Regions from separate parts of the Bradyrhizobium sp. CCBAU 65884 genome, predicted to be linked through region 2. Evidence: predicted binding sites of a transcription regulator. Region 2 holds the regulator's gene; each other region holds the start of a gene.
What was found. Region 2 encodes PhoB, which activates phosphate uptake and scavenging genes when phosphate is short. Its sites were predicted from a motif close to TGTCATNNANCTGTCAT; they were not measured.
Positions count from the first base shown of each region.

Region 1: a site for PhoB is predicted at 2,678-2,694, ahead of phnF (phosphonate metabolism transcriptional regulator PhnF). Genes of this name have one in related genera too.
Region 3: a site for PhoB is predicted at 2,357-2,373, ahead of phnC (phosphonate ABC transporter ATP-binding protein). Genes of this name have one in related genera too.
Region 4: a site for PhoB is predicted at 1,563-1,579, ahead of XI03_RS23185 (acetoacetate decarboxylase). Genes of this name have one in related genera too.

Region 1 is NZ_LBJU01000115.1:6,171-10,841, forward strand. It holds gene XI03_RS17075 (alpha-D-ribose 1-methylphosphonate 5-phosphate C-P-lyase PhnJ) at 1-427, opposite strand, end outside; gene XI03_RS17080 (carbon-phosphorus lyase complex subunit PhnI) at 424-1,527, opposite strand; gene phnH (phosphonate C-P lyase system protein PhnH) at 1,532-2,140, opposite strand; gene phnG (phosphonate C-P lyase system protein PhnG) at 2,145-2,609, opposite strand; gene phnF (phosphonate metabolism transcriptional regulator PhnF) at 2,727-3,455, shown strand; gene phnE (phosphonate ABC transporter, permease protein PhnE) at 3,585-4,433, opposite strand; gene phnE (phosphonate ABC transporter, permease protein PhnE) at 4,430-4,671, opposite strand, start outside.
Region 2 is NZ_LBJU01000105.1:16,869-21,539, forward strand. It holds gene pstA (phosphate ABC transporter permease PstA) at 1-670, shown strand, start outside; gene pstB (phosphate ABC transporter ATP-binding protein PstB) at 667-1,485, shown strand; gene phoU (phosphate signaling complex protein PhoU) at 1,497-2,213, shown strand; gene phoB (phosphate regulon transcriptional regulator PhoB) at 2,236-2,952, shown strand; gene XI03_RS11545 (GcrA family cell cycle regulator) at 3,192-3,704, opposite strand; gene XI03_RS11550 (aspartate aminotransferase family protein) at 4,160-4,671, shown strand, end outside.
Region 3 is NZ_LBJU01000115.1:11,111-15,781, forward strand. It holds gene phnE (phosphonate ABC transporter, permease protein PhnE) at 1-374, opposite strand, end outside; gene phnD (phosphonate ABC transporter substrate-binding protein) at 446-1,381, opposite strand; gene phnC (phosphonate ABC transporter ATP-binding protein) at 1,448-2,257, opposite strand; gene XI03_RS17120 (transferase hexapeptide repeat family protein) at 2,432-3,103, shown strand; gene XI03_RS17125 (alpha-D-ribose 1-methylphosphonate 5-triphosphate diphosphatase) at 3,100-4,293, shown strand; gene XI03_RS17130 (DUF1045 domain-containing protein) at 4,312-4,671, shown strand, end outside.
Region 4 is NZ_LBJU01000122.1:79,204-83,874, forward strand. It holds gene XI03_RS23180 (patatin-like phospholipase family protein) at 347-1,522, opposite strand; gene XI03_RS23185 (acetoacetate decarboxylase) at 1,721-2,500, shown strand; gene XI03_RS23190 (transporter) at 2,612-3,628, shown strand; gene XI03_RS23195 (carbohydrate porin) at 3,659-4,671, shown strand, end outside.

The sequences.
Region 1 (4,671 bases), on a different contig from region 2:
TGCGCCGCGTCTCGGTCTCGCGCGGCTCGAGGAAGCGCAACGGCTCCGGGATCGGCACCTGATAGACCAGCACCTGGTCTGCGTGCAGCGTCGCCTCGGGGATGCGGTGGCGGGTCTGGATCACGGTCGCCTCATCCGTCGCCGTGGTCGTGGCAACGCCCGCGGTCTTGGCGAAGAATTTTCGGATCGAGATCGCGTTGGTGGTGTCGTCGGAGCCTTGATCGATCACCTTCAGCACGTCGGCGGGACCGAGGATCGCAGCGGTGACCTGCACGCCGCCGGTGCCCCAGCCATAGGGCATCGGCATCTCGCGGCTGGCGAACGGCACCTGATAGCCGGGAATGGCGATCGCCTTCAGGATCGCGCGGCGGATCATCCGCTTGGTCTGCTCGTCGAGATAGGCGAAATTGTAGGCGGGCGCGTTCATTCCGCGGCTTCCTTCATGGCGTCAGGCGCCTGGGCATCGGAAAATTCTTGGCGCAGCTTGCGGAGCAGGCCGAGCTCGGACTGGAAGTCGACATAATGCGGCAGCTTCAGATGCTCGACAAAGCCGGTGGCCTGGACGTTGTCCGAATGCGACATCACGAATTCTTCATCTTGCGCGGGGGCGAGTGCCTCCTCGCCGAGCTCGCGGGCGCGTAGCGCGCGATCGACCAGCGCCATCGACATCGTCTTGCGCTCGCTCTGGCCGAAGGCGAGGCCATAGCCGCGGGTGAAGCACGGCGCTTCGGTCGCGGAGCCCTTGAACTGATTGACCATCTGGCACTCCGTGAGCTCGATCGCGCCGAGCGGCACGGCGAAGCCGACGTCCTCCGCCAGGAATTCCACCTCGACCTCGCCGAAGCGGATCTCGCCGGCGAAAGGATGGTTGCGGCCATAGCCGCGCTGGGTGGAATAGCCCATCGCCAGCAAAAATCCTTCGTCGCCGCGCGCGAGGTTTTGCAGGCGCAGATCGCGATCCGCCGGGAAATTCAGCGGCTCGCGGGTGAGATCGCCGACGCTGGCGCCCTCTTCGGCCTGCGGCGAAGATTCGATCAGCCCGTCGCGGCCGAGAATGTCGGTCACGCGCGGCGTTGGCGCCGTCGACGCATCAGCCGTTGCCGGCGCTTCCGGCACAAAGCCTTGCGCGAGCGCGGGATCGAGCAGGCGGTGGGTGTAGTCGAAGGTCGGCCCGAGGATCTGGCCGCCCGGAATGTCCTTGAAGGTCGAGGACACCCGCCGCTGCACCCGCATCGCGCCGGTGTCGACCGGCTCGCTGGCGCCGAAACGCGGCATCGTGGCGCGGAAGGCGCGAACCAGGAAGATCGCCTCGATCAGGTCGCCGCGCGCCTGCTTGATCGCGAGCGCCGCGAGCTCGCGATCATAGAGCGAGCCTTCGCTCATGACACGGTCGACGGCGAGCCCAAGCTGCTCCGAGATCTGGTCGAGCGTGAGCTCCGGAACGCCTCGGTCGCCGCGCCGCTGATCTGCGAGCAGGCGATGGGCGTTCTCGATGGCGCGTTCGCCGCCTTTGACTGCGACATACATGCTTCTAGCTTCCCTTGCTCACGATGCGCGTGGTGCGGGGGATCGCGACCACGGCGTCATCGGCGACCAGCACCACATCGATGCCGCGCGGAAACAGTGCTTCGTTGACGCGCAGGCGCTCGAACAGATCGAACGGCTTGACCGACGCCTGGAGCGTCGCGGCGCCGTCGATGCCGGGACCGCGCAGCTCGAAGCTGCGTCCTGCGTCGAGACTGTCGACCTGGAGGATCAATGTGGTGGACCGATCCGGATATTCGCTGGCGCCGAGCGCGAAGCGTTCGAGCGGCGGCAGCGCGCCGCCGTCACTGATCAGCGCAAAACTCGCGATGGTGGAGTCCTGCACCACCGGCGCGCCGGTGTGAAATTTCAGCCATTTCACCACGTCCGCGCTCTCCGCCATCCGCGCGTCGAGCCAGAGCGGCGTGTCGTGGTCGAACAGCGTCAGCGCGATCGCGGCGGTGCCGCGCATCATCGTTTCCGGCTTGCCAGCCATCGGCACGATGCGCTGGACCAAGCCCGGCCGCGCCATCGCGTCCATCACAGAGCGAAAGGTCGATTGCGCCGACAGCACCTTGTCGGCGAAACCGGGCGGCAATTCCGCAATCGTGGTCATGGCCTCAACCCTCACCGCGCACCATGGTGTAGAAATCAACCTTCGTCGCGGCGGTCTCGGCCGCCGCCTGCTTCCGGCGAATCATAAGCTGCTCACGCAACGGCGCGATTACGTCCCGCTCCACCGCTCCGCCGAAATCCCGGGACTGAACCAGCGCGTCACACAGTGCGATCAGCCGCGCTTTCTCGCCGTCGCGCCCGAGCGTGTAGCCGAACCCGACCTCGCCGCTCGCCAGCCGGACCGCGGCGCGCGACACCGTGGCTTCGCCGAGATTGAAGGGCGCGCCGTCGCCGCCGACCCGGCCGCGCAGCATGACGAGGCCGTTTTCGGGCGCACGCAAATCCTGATGGGCCGGGACAGCCAAGTTGCGGAGGCGGGCGGCGATCTCGCCCGCCTCCGCGTGCGCCAGCACGGCCATGGCGGCCTGGCGCTGGGCTTGCTGGTTGTTGTGCTGGGTCACCTGATCCACCGAACCTTTGACAGAACTTGCCGCATCGAAGTTGTCTATGATAATAGACAACTTCATACGGGAGCGCCATGACTGTTTCGTGACAAAGCTGTGATTTCTGGAGTAGGTTGCCGCAACATGAGCATGCAGGACACCGCCTCCTCCGGCGTCGCGCTATGGCGCCTCGTTGCCGACGGCATTGAGCGCGGCATCGCCGATGGCCGCTTCGCGGCCGGCGACAAATTGCCGGGCGAGATGGAAATCGCCGAAACCTATCGGGTGAACCGCCACACCGTGCGGCGCGCGCTGGCAGCCCTTGCCGAGCGCGGCCTCGTGCGCGCCGAGCGCGGCAGCGGAACCTATGTCGAGGCACAGAAGCTCGCTTATCCCCTGCGCTCACGCACCCGCTTCTCCGAGATCGTCGGCGCCGGCGGCCGCGAGCCGCGCGGGCAGCTGATCGAGGCGACCGACGATGTCGCGACCCGTGAGCTGGCGCGCGAGCTCGGCTTGAAGGCCGGCGCGCCGCTGGTGCGGATCGAGGCGATTCGCCTCGCCGACCGCACGCCGATCTGCGTCTCCACCACCTGGCTGTCGGCGGAATTATTTCCGGGTGCCGGCGCCGTGTTCGCAGCGACGCGCTCGATGACGAAGCTGCTGGAACATTACGGCGTCCGCGACTATCGCCGCGGCGCGACCCGGATCACCGCCGGCATCGTCGACGCAACCGACGCGGCCCGGCTCGATCTGGCGCTGGGACGGCCGATCCTGGTGGTCGATGCGACCGACCACGATCTCGACGGCAAGCCGCTGATGACCAAGCATTCGCGCTTCGCGGCGGAGCGGGTGGAGTTTCTGGTGGAGTCGTAGGGGATTCTCTCTCCACGAGAGCCGGAATCGTAGGGTGGGCAAAGGCGCACTTGCGCCGTGCCCACGATCATTCTCGATCGTCAGAGGACGTGGGCACGCTGCGCTTTGCCCACCCTACAGCACCTTTGATCAGGCGACAGCCCGCCGCCCGATAATCGCAAAGCGCAGCTTGCCCGAGATGAAATCGATCGCGGCGACCGCGACCAGGATCATCAGGATCAGGAACGACACCTTCTGCCATTCCAGCACGCGGATCTGCTCGGCGAGCTGGAGGCCGATGCCGCCGGCGCCGACGATGCCGATGATGGTGGCCGAGCGGGTGTTGGATTCGATGAAATAGAGCACCTGCCCGGCGATCACGGGCAGGACCTGCGGCAACAGGCCGAAGCGGATCTCGTGCAGCGGGCCGCCGCCGGAGGCGCGGATGCCCTCGACCTGCTTCTGGTCGGCGGCCTCGATCGCCTCCGAGAACAGCTTTCCGAAGGCGCCGAAATCCGACACCGCAATGGCAAGCACGCCGGCGAACGGGCCAAGCCCGACGACGTTGATCCACACCAGCGCCCAGATCAGCGTGTCGACGCCGCGGATCGAATCCAGGAACCGGCGCACGGGAAAGCGCAGGAGCTTCGACGGCACCACGTTGCGCGCCGCGAGCAGGCTGACCGGAAGCGCGAATATCGCGGCCAGCGTCGTGCCGAGCAGCGCGATCGACAGCGTCTCGCCGAGCGCCTTCAGATAGATCGGGAGCGACGATCCGGGGTCAGGCGGGATCATCATCAGGCTGATCCAGCCGAGCTGGCTGAGACCTGCGAAGAATCGCGACGGCGAGAAATCGAGATCGACCAGGCCGTAAATGAGGATCGCGAACGCCGCGACGATCATCGCCGGCGTGGCAAGCCGCGCCGAGGCCGGACGGTCGAACACATCGGGATAGCGCGCGCGAAGCTCTCGCGTGTCGACCGCCTGCTGCCTCGTCACGTCCGCGCCTCCTTGCCGAACAGGCGGCCGCGCAGCCAACCGGTGCTGATGTCGATGATGAACACGGTGACGATGATGGTGAGCAGGATCGCGCTGACGTCCGAATAGTAGAATTTGCGGATGGCGACGACGAGCTCCTGGCCGATGCCGCCGGCGCCGACGAAGCCCATCACCGAGGCTTCGCGGACGTTGATCTCGAAGCGCAGCAGCGCGTAGCTCGCATAGCCCGCGGTCACCT
Region 2 (4,671 bases):
GACCGAGGGCGGCCTGCGCAACGCGATCGTCGGTTCGATCATCATGACGTTGATCGGCGTCGGCATCGGCGCGCCGCTCGGCCTGTTCGCCGGCACCTACCTTGCCGAATACGGCCGCAACGACCGGCTGACCTCGGTGATCCGCTTCATCAACGACATCCTGCTCTCGGCGCCCTCGATCATCATCGGCCTGTTCATCTATGGCGCGGTGGTGGTGCCGATGCGTGGCTTCTCCGCGATCGCGGGCGCGCTGGCGCTCGCCGTCATCGTGATCCCGGTCGTGCTGCGCACCACCGAGGACATGCTGCTGCTGGTGCCGAATCCGCTGCGCGAGGCGGCCTCGGCGCTCGGCCTGCCGCGCTCGCTGGTGATCAAGCGTATCGCCTATCGTGCGGCCCGGTCGGGCCTCATCACCGGCGTGCTGCTCGCCACCGCCCGCGTCGCCGGCGAGACCGCGCCGCTGCTCTTCACCGCGCTGTCGAACCAGTTCTTCAGCCTCGGCCTGAACAAGACGATGGCCAATTTGCCGGTCACCATCAACAACTTCGTCCAGAGCCCCTACGCCTATTGGAAGCAGCTCGCCTGGAGCGGCGCGCTGCTGATCACGCTCACCGTGCTTGCCCTGAACATTGGCGCGCGCATCCTCGGCGCCGAGAGGACTGCAAAATGACCGACCTGTCCGTTTCCATGAGTTCCAACGCTCATCTGGCCTCGCAGCCGCTGCCGGAAGCTCCGGCCAAGGTGACGGTGCGCAATCTCAATTTCTATTACGGCGAGCACCACGCGCTGAAGAACATCAACCTGACGCTGGGCGCCAACCGTGTCACGGCGTTCATCGGCCCGTCGGGCTGCGGCAAGTCGACCCTGCTGCGCATCTTCAACCGGATGTACGACCTCTATCCGGGCCAGCGCGCCACCGGCCAGCTCATGCTGGACCAGACCAACATCCTCGACCCCAGGCTCGACCTCAATCTGCTGCGCGCCCGGGTCGGCATGGTGTTCCAGAAGCCGACGCCGTTCCCGATGACGATCTACGAGAACATCGCCTTCGGCATCCGCCTCTACGAGAAGATCTCGAAGTCCGAGATGGACGACCGCGTCGAGAAGGCGCTGCGCGGCGGCGCGCTGTGGAACGAGGTCAAGGACAAGCTCAACGCCTCCGGCCTGTCGCTCTCCGGCGGCCAGCAGCAGCGCCTGTGCATCGCCCGCACCGTCGCAGTGCGGCCCGAGGTGATTCTGTTCGACGAGCCCTGCTCGGCGCTCGATCCGATCTCGACCGCCAAGGTCGAGGAGCTGATCCAGGAGCTGTCCGAGAACTACACGATCGCGATCGTCACGCACAACATGCAGCAGGCGGCGCGCGTCTCCGACAAGACCGCCTTCATGTATCTCGGCGAGCTGATCGAGTTCGACGACACCAGCAAGATCTTCACGTCGCCGAGCGACCGGCGCACGCAGGATTACATCACCGGCCGGTTCGGCTGAGGAGACGCGACATGGGTACTGAACATACCGCAAAAGCTTTCGACACCGACCTCCAGGAGCTCACCCGCCTGGTCGCCGAGATGGGCGGCATCGCCGAACGCATGATCGTCGATTCCGTCGGCGCGCTGATCCGCCGCGACGTCGCGCTCGGCCAGCGCGTCGTCACCATCGATGCCGAGCTCGACGCGTTGCAGAAGCGCATCGAGGAACGCGCCGTGCTCACCATCGCCCGCCGCCAGCCGATGGCGGTGGATTTGCGCGAGATCGTCGGCGCCATGCGCGTTGCGACCGACCTCGAGCGCATCGGCGACCTCGCCAAGAACATGGGCAAGCGCGTCGCCGCGCTGGAGACCGACTTCCATCCGCTGAAACTGTTCCGCGGCCTGGAGCACATGACCGACCTCGTGCAGCAGCAGGTCAAGTCGGTGCTGGACGCCTATGCCGCACATGATCTGCCGGCGGCGATGGCGGTGTGGAAGGGCGACGAGGAAGTCGACGCGATCTGCACCTCGCTGTTCCGCGAGCTCCTCACCTACATGATGGAGGATCCGCGCAACATCTCGTTCTGTATCCATCTGATGTTCTGCGCCAAGAACATCGAGCGGATCGGCGACCACGCCACCAACATCGCCGAGACCGTGTTCTACATGATCGAAGGCCAGGCGATCACCGACAAGCGGCCGAAGGGCGACATGACCACCTTCGCCACGACGGTCCCGAATACCTGAAGACTCAAGGAGCGACGACCCGATGGGCGCACGCATTATGGTGGTTGAGGACGAGGAAGCTCTCACCGAGCTGCTTCGCTACAACCTCGAAGGCGACGGCTATGACGTCGAGACGGTGATGCGCGGCGACGACGCCGACACCCGCCTCAAGGAGCACATCCCGGACCTGATCGTGCTCGACTGGATGCTGCCGGGCCTGTCGGGCATCGAGCTGTGCCGGCGGCTGCGGACCCGGCCCGACACCAAGCAGCTGCCGATCATCATGCTCACCGCGCGCGGCGAGGAGAGCGAGCGGGTGCGGGGACTTGCGACCGGCGCCGACGACTACATCGTCAAGCCGTTCTCGGTGCCGGAGCTTTTGGCGCGCGTGAAGGGCCTGCTGCGCCGCGCCAGTCCTGAGCGGCTCGCGACAGTGCTGGCCTATGGCGACATCGAGCTCGACCGCGACAAGCGTCGCGTGGCGCGCTCGGGCCGGCCGATCGATCTCGGTCCGACCGAATATCGCCTGCTGGAGTTCTTCCTGGAGCATCCGGGCCGCGTGTTCTCGCGCGAGCAGCTGCTCGACAGCGTCTGGGGCCGCGACATCTACATCGATGAGCGCACCGTCGACGTCCATATCGGCCGCCTGCGCAAGCTGCTCAATCTCGGCCGCGAGCAGGACCCGATCCGCACCGTCCGCGGCGCCGGCTACGCGCTCGACGATCGCTTCGCGAAGGCGGAACAGACGGAGGCTCGGTGAGCTGCGGCCACACTCTCGGTGTCGTCCCGGACAAGCGTCAGCGCAGATCCGGGACCCATAACCACGGGGAGTAGTGATCTCGAGAAAAAGGTAACTCCGAGTCCCGTAACCACATCTCGCGGTGGTTATGGGTCCCGGATCTGCGCGCGCTTGGGGCGCGCTTGTCCGGGACGACATCGGATGTGTCGAGCCGTCACTCGTATGACGGCGCCGTCTTTGCAGTCACTGAACCAGCTAACTCAGCGCGGACCCGGCTTTGCCGGGGCACGCCGGCGATCCGCCGCCGGCTGATACGCCACGCGCGAGTGCTGGGCGCAGTAGGGCAGGCCGGACAGCGCCCTGCCGCCGCAGAAGAAGAAATCCGGGCTGGAGGGATCGCCGACCGGCCAATGGCAGGTGGCCTCGTTCAGCTCGAGCAGCGACAGCCGCTGGCTCATCGGCACCACGTTGTCGTAGGTGACCGGTTCGGCCTCCACCTCGACCTCGAAGGCCTGCGCCAGCGCGGTGTTGCCGCGCGCAATGGGGCGGGTCACCCGCATCATGTGCTGCGCGGGACGCGCCTTGCGCGGCCGGGGCGCTGCCGATGAAGGGCTCTTGGCACGGCCGGACAGACCGAGCCTGTGCACTTTGCCGATCACGGCATTGCGGGTCACATTGCCGAGTTCAGCTGCGATCTGGCTGGCCGAAAGTCCGGCCTCCCAGAGCTTTTTCAGCTGCTCGACGCGATCGTCGGACCAGGTCAAAACCGTCATTGCACCCTTTCCCTCGCTACGCGCCGCCATCCTGGGGCCTCGCAGCGATTGCCTAAGCCTTCAAAAACCCGTGCCGTCAGAATCCCTTAAGGCTCGCCGGGCGCGTGACTGACGCCCGAACGTTTACGCCGGTACAAGAGGACTCTTGGGATCAGAACCGCTGCACGAGATGTCGTATCTGACAATCCAAACGCTACAATATGGCGTGACTCCCGCGCAAGAGTCCGCCGACTCGCTTCCACATGTTCCGTGGTGAAAACCCGCAAAATCGGCACCGCAAGACTACGGATTCAGCGTTTCCCGAGGCTTTCCGGGCGGCATTGACACCCGTCTTGCCAGGCATAAGATAGTCGCGCGTGCCGCCCTTAAAAGGCGGCACGTTTCGTTTTCCGGGCCGGTCGATGGTGCGTTGCGCAATGCACGCGTCACACCGTCCGCAACATTCAAGTGACATCATGACTAACAGCGCAGCGCCGCATTTGCTCCCCGTTTTCGCCAGAGCCGACCTCGGCTTCGAGCGCGGCGAAGGCTGCTGGCTGATCGCGACCAATGGCGATCGCTATCTCGATTTCACCTCGGGCGTGGCTGTGAATGCGCTCGGCCATTGCCACCCGCATCTGATCAAGGCGTTGCAGGAGCAGGCGACGAAGCTCTGGCACATGTCGAACCTGTTCCAGAGCCCGGATGGCGAGAAGCTCGCCAACCGGCTTTGCAACGAGAGCTTTGCCGACTTCGTGTTCTTCTGCAATTCGGGCGCCGAAGCGCTGGAGGGTGTGATCAAGGTGGTCCGCCATCATCACTTCTCCAAGGGTCATCCGGAACGTTATCGCATCATCACCTTCGAAGGCGCCTTTCACGGCCGTACGCTGGCGACGCTCGCCGCGACCGGATCTGCAAAATATCTCGAAGGCTTTGGCCCGCCCATGGATGGCTTCGACCAGCTGCCGCATGGCGATATCGAGGCCGT
Region 3 (4,671 bases), on a different contig from region 2:
TTTTCAGCCGCGAAGAAGTTCAGACAAAATGCCAAGGTCGCGCCGATCAGCGTGCCGACATAGGATATCAGCAGCGTCTCGCCGAGCATCTTCAGCCATTTGCGCCAGCCCCAGAGCCACTCGCCGACATCGGTCCAGACGCGCTGGCCGTTGTCGAGCGTGAGGATGCGGTCGAAATAGCTGATGAAATTGCCGAAATAAGTGAACAGCGTGCGCAGATTCACTTCCGCGCCGACCGCGGCGAGAAGCAGCGCGGCGGCGAAGACCGCGATCCCCAACAGCAGGCGGAGCCGCCTGCGCCCGACCGCCTGGCGATAAGCGGCGTTGAGCACGGCAAGCTGCTGCTCGGGGAGGATCGAAACCGCTGTTGTCATCGGCCTGAGCCAAGTTCCGTCAAAGAAAGAGCCGGGTCCAAGGACCCGGCTCCAGTTACATCGCCCTGAGATCAGGACGCCTTCTTCTTACGCAGCGCATCGACGAACTTGATCAGCTCGATCGTGCCATCCCAATCCTTGGTGGTGGCGGGATGAAAGCCCTTCTTCTGGCCGTCGGAGAGGCGGTCGAACGCGGCCTTGTCCTTGGCCGGCGCGTCGAAGAACGCCTTGGCGATAGCGGCCTTGGCGTCTTCCGGCAGGTCGGAATTGTAGGCATAGGGGCCGTTGATGATCGGCGCCGACTTATGGATGATACGGAAATCGTCCTTCTTCATCGCCGAGCCGTCGGCATTCTTCAGCATGCCCTTGGTCAGCATCTGCGCCAGCGTGGAATCGTCGTCGCTGGTCCACTGGTTGGCGGCAACGTCGACGGTGCCCTGCGACAGCGCCAGCATCGCGTTCTCGTGACTGCCGGTGAAGACGACCTTGCCGAAATAGCCGTCGGCATCGGGGATGCCCATCTTGTCCAGCTCGAAGCGCGGCACATTGTTGCCGGAGGTCGAGTTCGGATCGACGAGGCCGAGGTTCTTGCCCTTGAGCTGGTCGACGCTCTTGTAGGCGCTGCTCGCCTTGACGAAGAACACCGAATAATAGCCGGTCGAGCCGTCGGCGTTGATGTCGTTGGCGAAGGCGTCGGACTTGACGCCGGTCAGGCGGGCGCGGGCGAACGAGGCCGAGCCATAGCTGGCGATATGGATGTTGCCGGCGCGCTGGCCCTCGATGACGGCGGCGTAGTCGTTGGCGATGCGCAGCGTGACCTTCACGCCCAGTTCCTTGGAGAGATAGCTCACGAAAGGCGCCCAGCGCTCGGTGACGCCGGAGGCGTTCTCGGCCGGGACGACCGCAAAGGTCAGCTCGGGATATTTGGCTTTCCAGTCTTCGGCGGAAGCCGACGAGGCGAAGGCGAGCGCCGCGGCGCCGGCAAGAACGAGTCTACGAGTGATCATGATACCCTCTTCATCGGTTGGGGTCGGTTGACGCAAAACTTGCAACTCAAACAGGCGCGACGCGGCTCAGGCGGCGGCCGCCGTTCCAAGTGCCGGGACGCCCGCGGGCGCCGGGTCAGGCATGGTGCCCATGACGTCGGCGGCTTCGAGATCGTAAAGCTCGCGCGCGACGTGGTCGGTCAGTGCGGCCGGCGCGCCGTCGAACACCACCCGGCCCTGCGCCATGCCGATCAGGCGGTCGCAATAGCTGCGCGCCAGATCGAGCGAATGCAGATTGCAGATCACGGTGATGCCGAAATGCTTGTTGATGCGCAGCAGCGCATCCATCACGATCTTGGTGTTGCGCGGATCGAGCGATGCGATCGGCTCGTCGGCGAGGATGATGTCGGGCTGCTGCACCAGCGCACGCGCGATCGCGACGCGCTGCTGCTGGCCGCCGGAAAGCTGGTCGGCGCGCTGGGCGGCGAGCGATGCGATATCGAACTGTTCGAGCGCGGACATCGCCAGCGCCTTGTCCTGCTCGGGCCACACTTGCGACAGCGAGCGCCAGGCCGGCATCGTCGCAAGCCTTCCCATCAGGACGTTGGTGAGGACGTCGAGCCGGCCGACCAGGTTGAACTGCTGGAAGATCATGGCTGAGCGCGCCCGCCACTGCCGCAGCTCCTTGCCGCGCAGCGCGGTGACGTCGATGCCGTCGAACAGGATGCGGCCCTGCGTCGGCGTCGCGAGACGATTGATGGTTCGCAGCAGCGTCGACTTGCCGGCGCCGGACCGTCCGATCACACCGACGAAGCCGCCGGGGGAGACTTGAAACGAAGCGTCGTCCACCGCGGCTTTCGCGCCGAAGCGACACGTCAGACCTTCCACCACCAGCATGCAGGACTCCAGATTAGCTGGAGCCAACCGCTAACGCCCGCGCTTGACACTTGTGTGACACGGGCGTTGCAGTGCGGCGATGCTACACACCTCATCCCCTGTCATCACCGCGTCATGACATCGTCATCAAGCCGCTCGAAGAGGAACGCCCGCCCTCGCACTTCCGGATGCAACATGGCCGCCAAAACTCTTTCGGTCCAGCCGACCATCGATCCCTCGGCCAAGCTGCATGAGACCAGGCTCGGCGCCTATACCGAGGTCGGCGCGCGCACCATCCTGCATGAAGTGGCGATGGGCGATTACTCCTATGTCGTGAACGATTCCCAGATCACCTACACCACCATCGGAAAGTTCTGCTCGATCGCGGCCATGACGCGCATCAATCCCGGCAATCATCCGATGCACCGCGCGACCCAGGCGCATTTCACCTATCGCTCGAGCGCCTACTTCGAAGGCGAGAGCGACGACGCCGAATTCTTCGACTGGCGGCGCCAGCATCACGTCCATATCGGCCACGACGTCTGGATCGGCCACGGCGCGATCGTGCTGCCGGGCCGCAACATCGGCACCGGCGCGGTGATCGCGGCCGGCGCCATCGTCACCAAGGACGTGCCGGCCTACGCCATCGTCGCCGGCAATCCGGCCCGCATCGTGCGGCGGCGTTTCTCCGAGGAGATCGCCGGAAGGCTCGCGCGGCTCGCCTGGTGGGACTGGGATCACGACAAGTTGCGTGAAGCCCTGCCCGATTTCCGCAAGCTCGGGATTGAAGATTTTCTTGCGACATACGAAGCAGGGGCGGCTCCCCTGACCAGATCCCTTACCAGCAAACGAAACGCGGTCGCGTGACAGACATTTTCCTTGAAGGCGGCCGGGCCCTGATCGGCGCCGAACTCGTCGAAACGTCATTGGCGGTGTCGGGACAGGACATCGCGCAGGTCGATGCCTCACGGGGCCGGGCGCGGCTGATAATCGATTCACGCAACCTGCTGGTGCTGCCCGGCATCGTCGACCTGCATGGCGATGCCTTCGAGCGGCAGATGATGCCGCGCGCCGGTGTCGACTTCCCGATCGACGTCGCGCTCGCCGACAGCGATCGCCAGGCGATCAGCAACGGCATCACCACCGTCTTTCACGCCACCACCTGCTCGTGGGAGCCGGGCCTGCGCAGCGCCGATAACGCGCGCGGCCTGATGGAGGCCATCGAGCGGCAGCGTCCGCAATTCGCCGCGGACACCCGCTTCCATCTGCGGCACGAGACCTACAATCTCGACGCCGAGGCCGAGATCAGCGAGTGGCTCAACGAAGGCCGGGTCGATCTGTTCGCTTTCAACGACCACATGGACGGCACGGTCGCCGACATGGCCAAGCCGCGCAAGCGCAACCGCATGGTGGAGCGCACCGGGCTGTCAGCTGAGGAATTCGACCGGCTGGTCGAACGCGTGGTCTCGCAAGCCGACGAAGTGCCGGCTTCGGTTGCGCGGCTGGCCGCCGCGGCGCGCGCAGCCGAGGTGCGGATGCTCTCGCACGACGATGCGACGCCGGCGATGCGCCAGGAGTTTCGCGAGCTCGGCGCTGACATCGCGGAGTTTCCGATCAACGAGGAGACGGCGCGGGCGGCAGCAAGCCACGGCGATGCCATCGTCTACGGCGCGCCCAACGTCGTGCGCGGCGGCAGCCACACAGGCTGGACGAAGGCCTCCGACATGATCGCCAAGGGGCTCTGCTCGGTGCTGGCGTCCGACTATTATTATCCCGCGCAGCTGCTTGCCGCGTTCCGCCTCGCCGCCGATGGCGTGCTGCCGCTGACGGAAGCCTGGAATCTGGTCTCCGCCGGCCCGGCGCGCGCCACCGGCCTTGCCGATCGCGGCGTGCTCGCCGAAGGCCGCCGCGCCGACATTCTGTTGGTCGACGACAGCGTGAAGCTGCGGCCGCGGCTGATCGCGGTGATCGCAGGCGGAAAGCTCGTCCATCTCACCGATGCGACGCGGCTGCTCACTGCTGTGGCGACGCCCCGCGAGGCTGTCGTCGCGGCCTAAATTGGTTATGCTGAGGCGATGACAGGTTTTCCCCGCTACGCGATCTATTTTGCCGCCGGCAGTGACAGCGCGCTGTCCCGCTTCGGCGCCGAGTTGCTCGGCTACGATGCCTACACCGGCAACGAATTGCCGTTCCCGCGTGATGCGCTGCATGTCGCGCCGGACTGGCGCGACGTCAGCGCCGATCCACGCAAATACGGCTTTCACGCCACGCTGAAGGCGCCGATGGCGCTCGTATCAGACAGGACCGAAGCGGAACTGATGGCCGCCTGCGCCGCATTGGCCGGCAAATCGCGGCCGCTTGCCGTGATCCGGCCCGTGGTCGATGCCATCAGCGGCTTCATCGCCGTCATTCCGGCCGAGCCGGTCGAGGCGCTC
Region 4 (4,671 bases), on a different contig from region 2:
AAGGCCGGTCGCCCGGCTACACCTGTTGTCCAACCCGTGCGCGTCTTGTTCGCACACGGGACCGCGGGTGCCAGCCGGCGCCCGGCCTTCCCTGCGCCCTTTCTGAACAAGAAGGGCAACGACGAGAGCAAAGCTCGGGCGAAATGAGCCGCGAGAATGCGGAAGTGTGTCTTCCGAATGGATCATGTTTATGGGCAGTCTCGTGCCCCGGACGCAGCGCAGCGTCCCTTTGACGGAGCGCTGCAGAGCCGGGGCCCATGATCGCGGCGAACCGTGTAGCTTCTGGGTCCCGGCTTGGCGCAGCAACGCTCAAGGCGTTGCTGCGCGTCCGGGACACAAGCGTCCCTTACGCGCTCTCCGTCTCCCGGTGCACGTCGTGCACGACGAGGCCCATGCCTTCCTCCGGCATCTTGATCCAGTCGCGGCGCTTGAGCGTGCGCTTGGTGTCTTCATAGCCGCTGGTCCAGTGCTCGCGCATCGAGGTGCCCGAGAACTCGTGGTCCTTGGCGTCGCCCTCATAGGCCTTCTGCTGGTAGATCAGATGCAGGATCGCGATCTCCGGCATGTGGCACAGGCTCGTCTTCAGCTTGCGCTCCTCGTCGGACAGTTGCTCGTCCGGCAGCTTCGCCAGCGCCTTGTGGAGCAGGACCTTGAGATTGTGGGTGCGGCGATAGACGTCGGTGTTGTGGCGCGTGCGCGAGGAATACATGATGTCCTTGTGGCGAGCCATCACGTCCTGGATCGAGCGCGGCAGCACGCCGCGCGCGCTGAACAGGTCGACCTGAAACACCAGCGAATTGAGCGCATCCTCCTGGTCGAGCAGGTGTTGCAGCGGCGTGTTGGAGACGATGCCGCCGTCCCAGAAATGATCGGTGCCGATCCGCACCATCGGCAGCGCCGGGGGCAGGGCGCCGGAGGCCATGATGTGCTCCGGCTCGATCTCGTCATGGGAATTGTCGAAATAGATGAAATTGCCCGAAAGCACGTTGACCGCGCCGACCGCGAAGCGGACCTTCTTCTCGTTGATGAGATCGAAGTCGACCAGCTCGAGCAGGCTCTCCTTCAGCGGCATGGTGTCGTAATAGCTGGTCGCGGTGCGCGCGCCGACCGGGCTGAACCAGGGATTCATTTGGTGCGGGGTGAAGAATCCGGGCTGGCCCATCGCCGAGGTCATCCAGGCGCTGGTGAGATTGCGCCACTGGCGGAAGACGTCGCCGTCGGGCGTGTAGTGCCAGATCTTGCGGTTGGTGATGCGCTCCCAGAAGATGCGCAGCGCCTCGAGCCGCTTTTCCGGCTTGTTGCCGGCGATGATGGCGGAGTTGATCGCGCCGATCGAGACACCGCAGACCCAGTCGGGCTCGATGCCGGCCTCGTGCAGCGCCTGATAGACACCGGCCTGGTAGGCGCCGAGCGCGCCGCCGCCCTGCAGCACCAGCGCGATGCGATCGCAGCGTTCGGGCCGCCAGCCCCGCGAGGGCGCCTGATGGCTCTGATATGTCGGATGCGACGTGCGGGCGTCCATGGCGATGCCTCCTGCTTGCGCAAGACGATTGCGTCACGTGGTGACGGCGTGATGACAAGGCGGCACCGATGCATCGCCGGCAACGCAGACCGACCACGCTGCAATGGCAGGGGTCGTGCGCCTGACGGAAAAGCTTCACATCGCAGTCAATGAGGATCGCTAGCAATTGCCGCCGATCAGGAACACAGGAGACCAGCGATGCGTAGCGAAGACGTGCTGAGACTTCCGTCCATGCCCGCGGCAGGGCCGAGCTATCCGGCCGGGCCGTATCGGTTCGTCAACCGCGAATTCCTCGTCATCACCTACGAGACCGACCCGGAGCTGATCCGCGCCGGCCTGCCCGAGCCGCTGCAGCCGATCGACCAGCCGATCGTGCATTACGAATGGATCAAGATGCCGGATTCCTCCGGCTTCGGCAGCTATACCGAATCCGGCCTCGTCATTCCCGCGCGTCTCAACGGCGAGGACGTCAACTTCGTCTCGCAGATGTATCTCGACGACGATCCGCCGATCGCCGCCGGCCGCGAGATCTGGGGCTTTCCCAAGAAATACGCCCATCCCAAGCTCGAAATCGTCAAGGACACGCTGACGGGCACGCTGGAATATGCCGGCCAGCTCGTCGCCATGGGCACCATGGGCTACAAGCACGAGAGCATGGCCGGCAACGGCGACCTCACCCGCGCCACGCTGTCGAAGACGCAGATCAATCTGAAGATGATCCCGGGCGTCGACGGCCGTCTCGAGGTCTGCCAGCTGGTTGCGATCAACCTGATCGACATCGTGCCGAAGGGCTCCTGGATGGGGCCGGGCCGGCTGCATCTGGTGCCGCATGTGAATGCGCCGGTCGCCGATTTCCCGGTCCGCCGCTGCCTCGGGGCGCATCATTACATCGCCGATCTGACGCTGCCGTTCGGCCGCGTCGTCCATGACTACATCAGGCAAGCCGAGGCGGCCGCGACCGGGCTCGCGGCGGAATAGGGCGGCATCATCAAACTGTAACACTGGCGTAATTGAGTACCCGCGTGGGGTCCGGAAGATGCCGTCAGCCGTCTTCCGGAACGGGGCAGTTGTTGACGGTTGGGGCTATCCATGGCTGAGCCGGCAAAGCTTGCCAGCGCATTATCGAACGCCGAACCCGCCATTCCCGGCCTGGTCTGGGCCTTCCGCCTGCACAGCGACGGCAGTGCCGAGGCGCTGCCGGTCGACCAGCCGATCGAGTTCAGCCATGACGGCCGGCTCTGGCTGCATTTCAACCTGACCGACGCGCGGGCGCGGCCCTGGATCGCGGCGTCGCAGCTGCCGGCGCTTGCACGCGAACTGCTGCTGTCGAGCGACACCTTCCAGCAGCTTCACGTCATCGACCATTGCGTCTATGGTGTGTTCTCCGATCTCGTGCGCGAGATCGACAGCGCGACGGAGGAGACCGCGTTCCTGCGCTTCGCCATGACCGAGCGGCTGCTGGTCTCCGGCCGCCACCAGGCGCTGTGCTCGGCGGACGCCACGCGGCGGGTGCTCGAAGGCGGCTACCGCGTCGACAATGTCGCTCATCTGCTCGAAAAGATCGTCGACGAGGTCGCGGACACGCTGGACCGGATGGCCGACAAGCTCGGCCAGGAGATCGACGATATCGAGGAGCGCATCCTCGCCGATGACGCGAGGCCCGAGATGCGCCGCAATCTCGGCCGGCTCCGCCGCACCTGCGTGCGGCTGCATCGGCAGCTCACCGGATTGCGCACGCTGTTTCACCGTCTCGATCAGAAGAACACCGATCATTTGTCGCCGGCGTTGCGGATCCAGGCCGGCAAGCTCGCGCAGCGGCTCGACGGGCTCGATCACGACATCGTCGAGCTGCGCGAGCGCAGCCGCCTGCTCGAGGAAGAGCTGCGCTTCAAGAACGAGGAGGAGAGCAACCGCCATCTCCACACCCTCTCGATCGTGACCTCGCTGTTGCTGCCGCCGACGCTGGTCACCGGCATCTTCGGCATGAACACCAAGGGCCTGCCGCTGACCGAGGTCGAAAGCGGATTTTTGTGGGCGGCAGTGCTGATGGCCTGCTCGGTTACTGCGGCCTATCTCTTCATGCGGCGCACCGGTATCTTCAAGTAGCGTGTGTCGATCGTGAGTTGGGGGACCCAAATATCCGTGGCGGCCGCGATCGCCCTGGCCTGCACGGCGACGAGCGCGCTCGCCGGTGCCAAGGACGAAAGCGCGGCCGCATGGCTGTTTCCCAAATGGTTCAACGAATGGCACGACGGCCTTGCCAGCAAGGGCCTGAATTTCGGCGCCACCTATATCGCAGACAATATCGCCAACGCCGCCGGCGGCGTGAAGCGTGGCGCCATCCATTTCGGCCGGCTCGATCTGTCGGTCGATGCCGATCTCGACAGGCTGGTCGGCTGGACCGGCGGCCGCTTTTACGCCAATGCTCTCGTCATCTACGGCCAGGGGCTCAGCCGCAACTACGTGATGAACCTCGCCACCATCAGCGAGATCGAGGCGCTGCCGGATCAGCGGCTCTACAATGCCTATTTCGAGCAGAGCTTTTTCAATGACCGCCTGAACATCAGGGCCGGCCAGCAGGCCGCCGATGTCGAGTTCTTCGACAGCCAGACCGACGACCTCTTCGTCAACGGCACCTTCGGCTGGCCCGCGATCAAGGCCAGCAATCTTCCGGCCGGCGGCCCGGCGCCGCCGATCGCGGTGCCCGGCATTCGCATCAAGGCCGCACTGACCGACAAGATCACCGCGTATGGTGCGGTGTTCAACGGCGATCCGTCCGGGCCCGGCGATGTCGATCCTCAACTGCGCGATCATCATGGCCTGGCATTCCGCGTCAACGATCCGCCGTGGGTGATCGGGCAGGTCCGCTTCAACTACGACATCGATATCGGCGGCCGTCCGCTCACCGGCAATTTCACGCCGGGTGCGTGGAAGCATTACGGCTCGTTCGACAGCCAGCGCTTGACGGCGGAGGGGATGTCGATCGCCGATCCCGGCGGCAGCGGCATCCCCGCAAAGCTCAAAGGCAATTACGGCATCTTCGCCGTGATCGAGCAGGTGCTGTATCGTCCGCCTGAGGTCACCGAGACCAGCACGTCGGCCTCGCTCCCCGGCATCACCGCGTTCGGCCGCATCGCCTACAGCCCGCC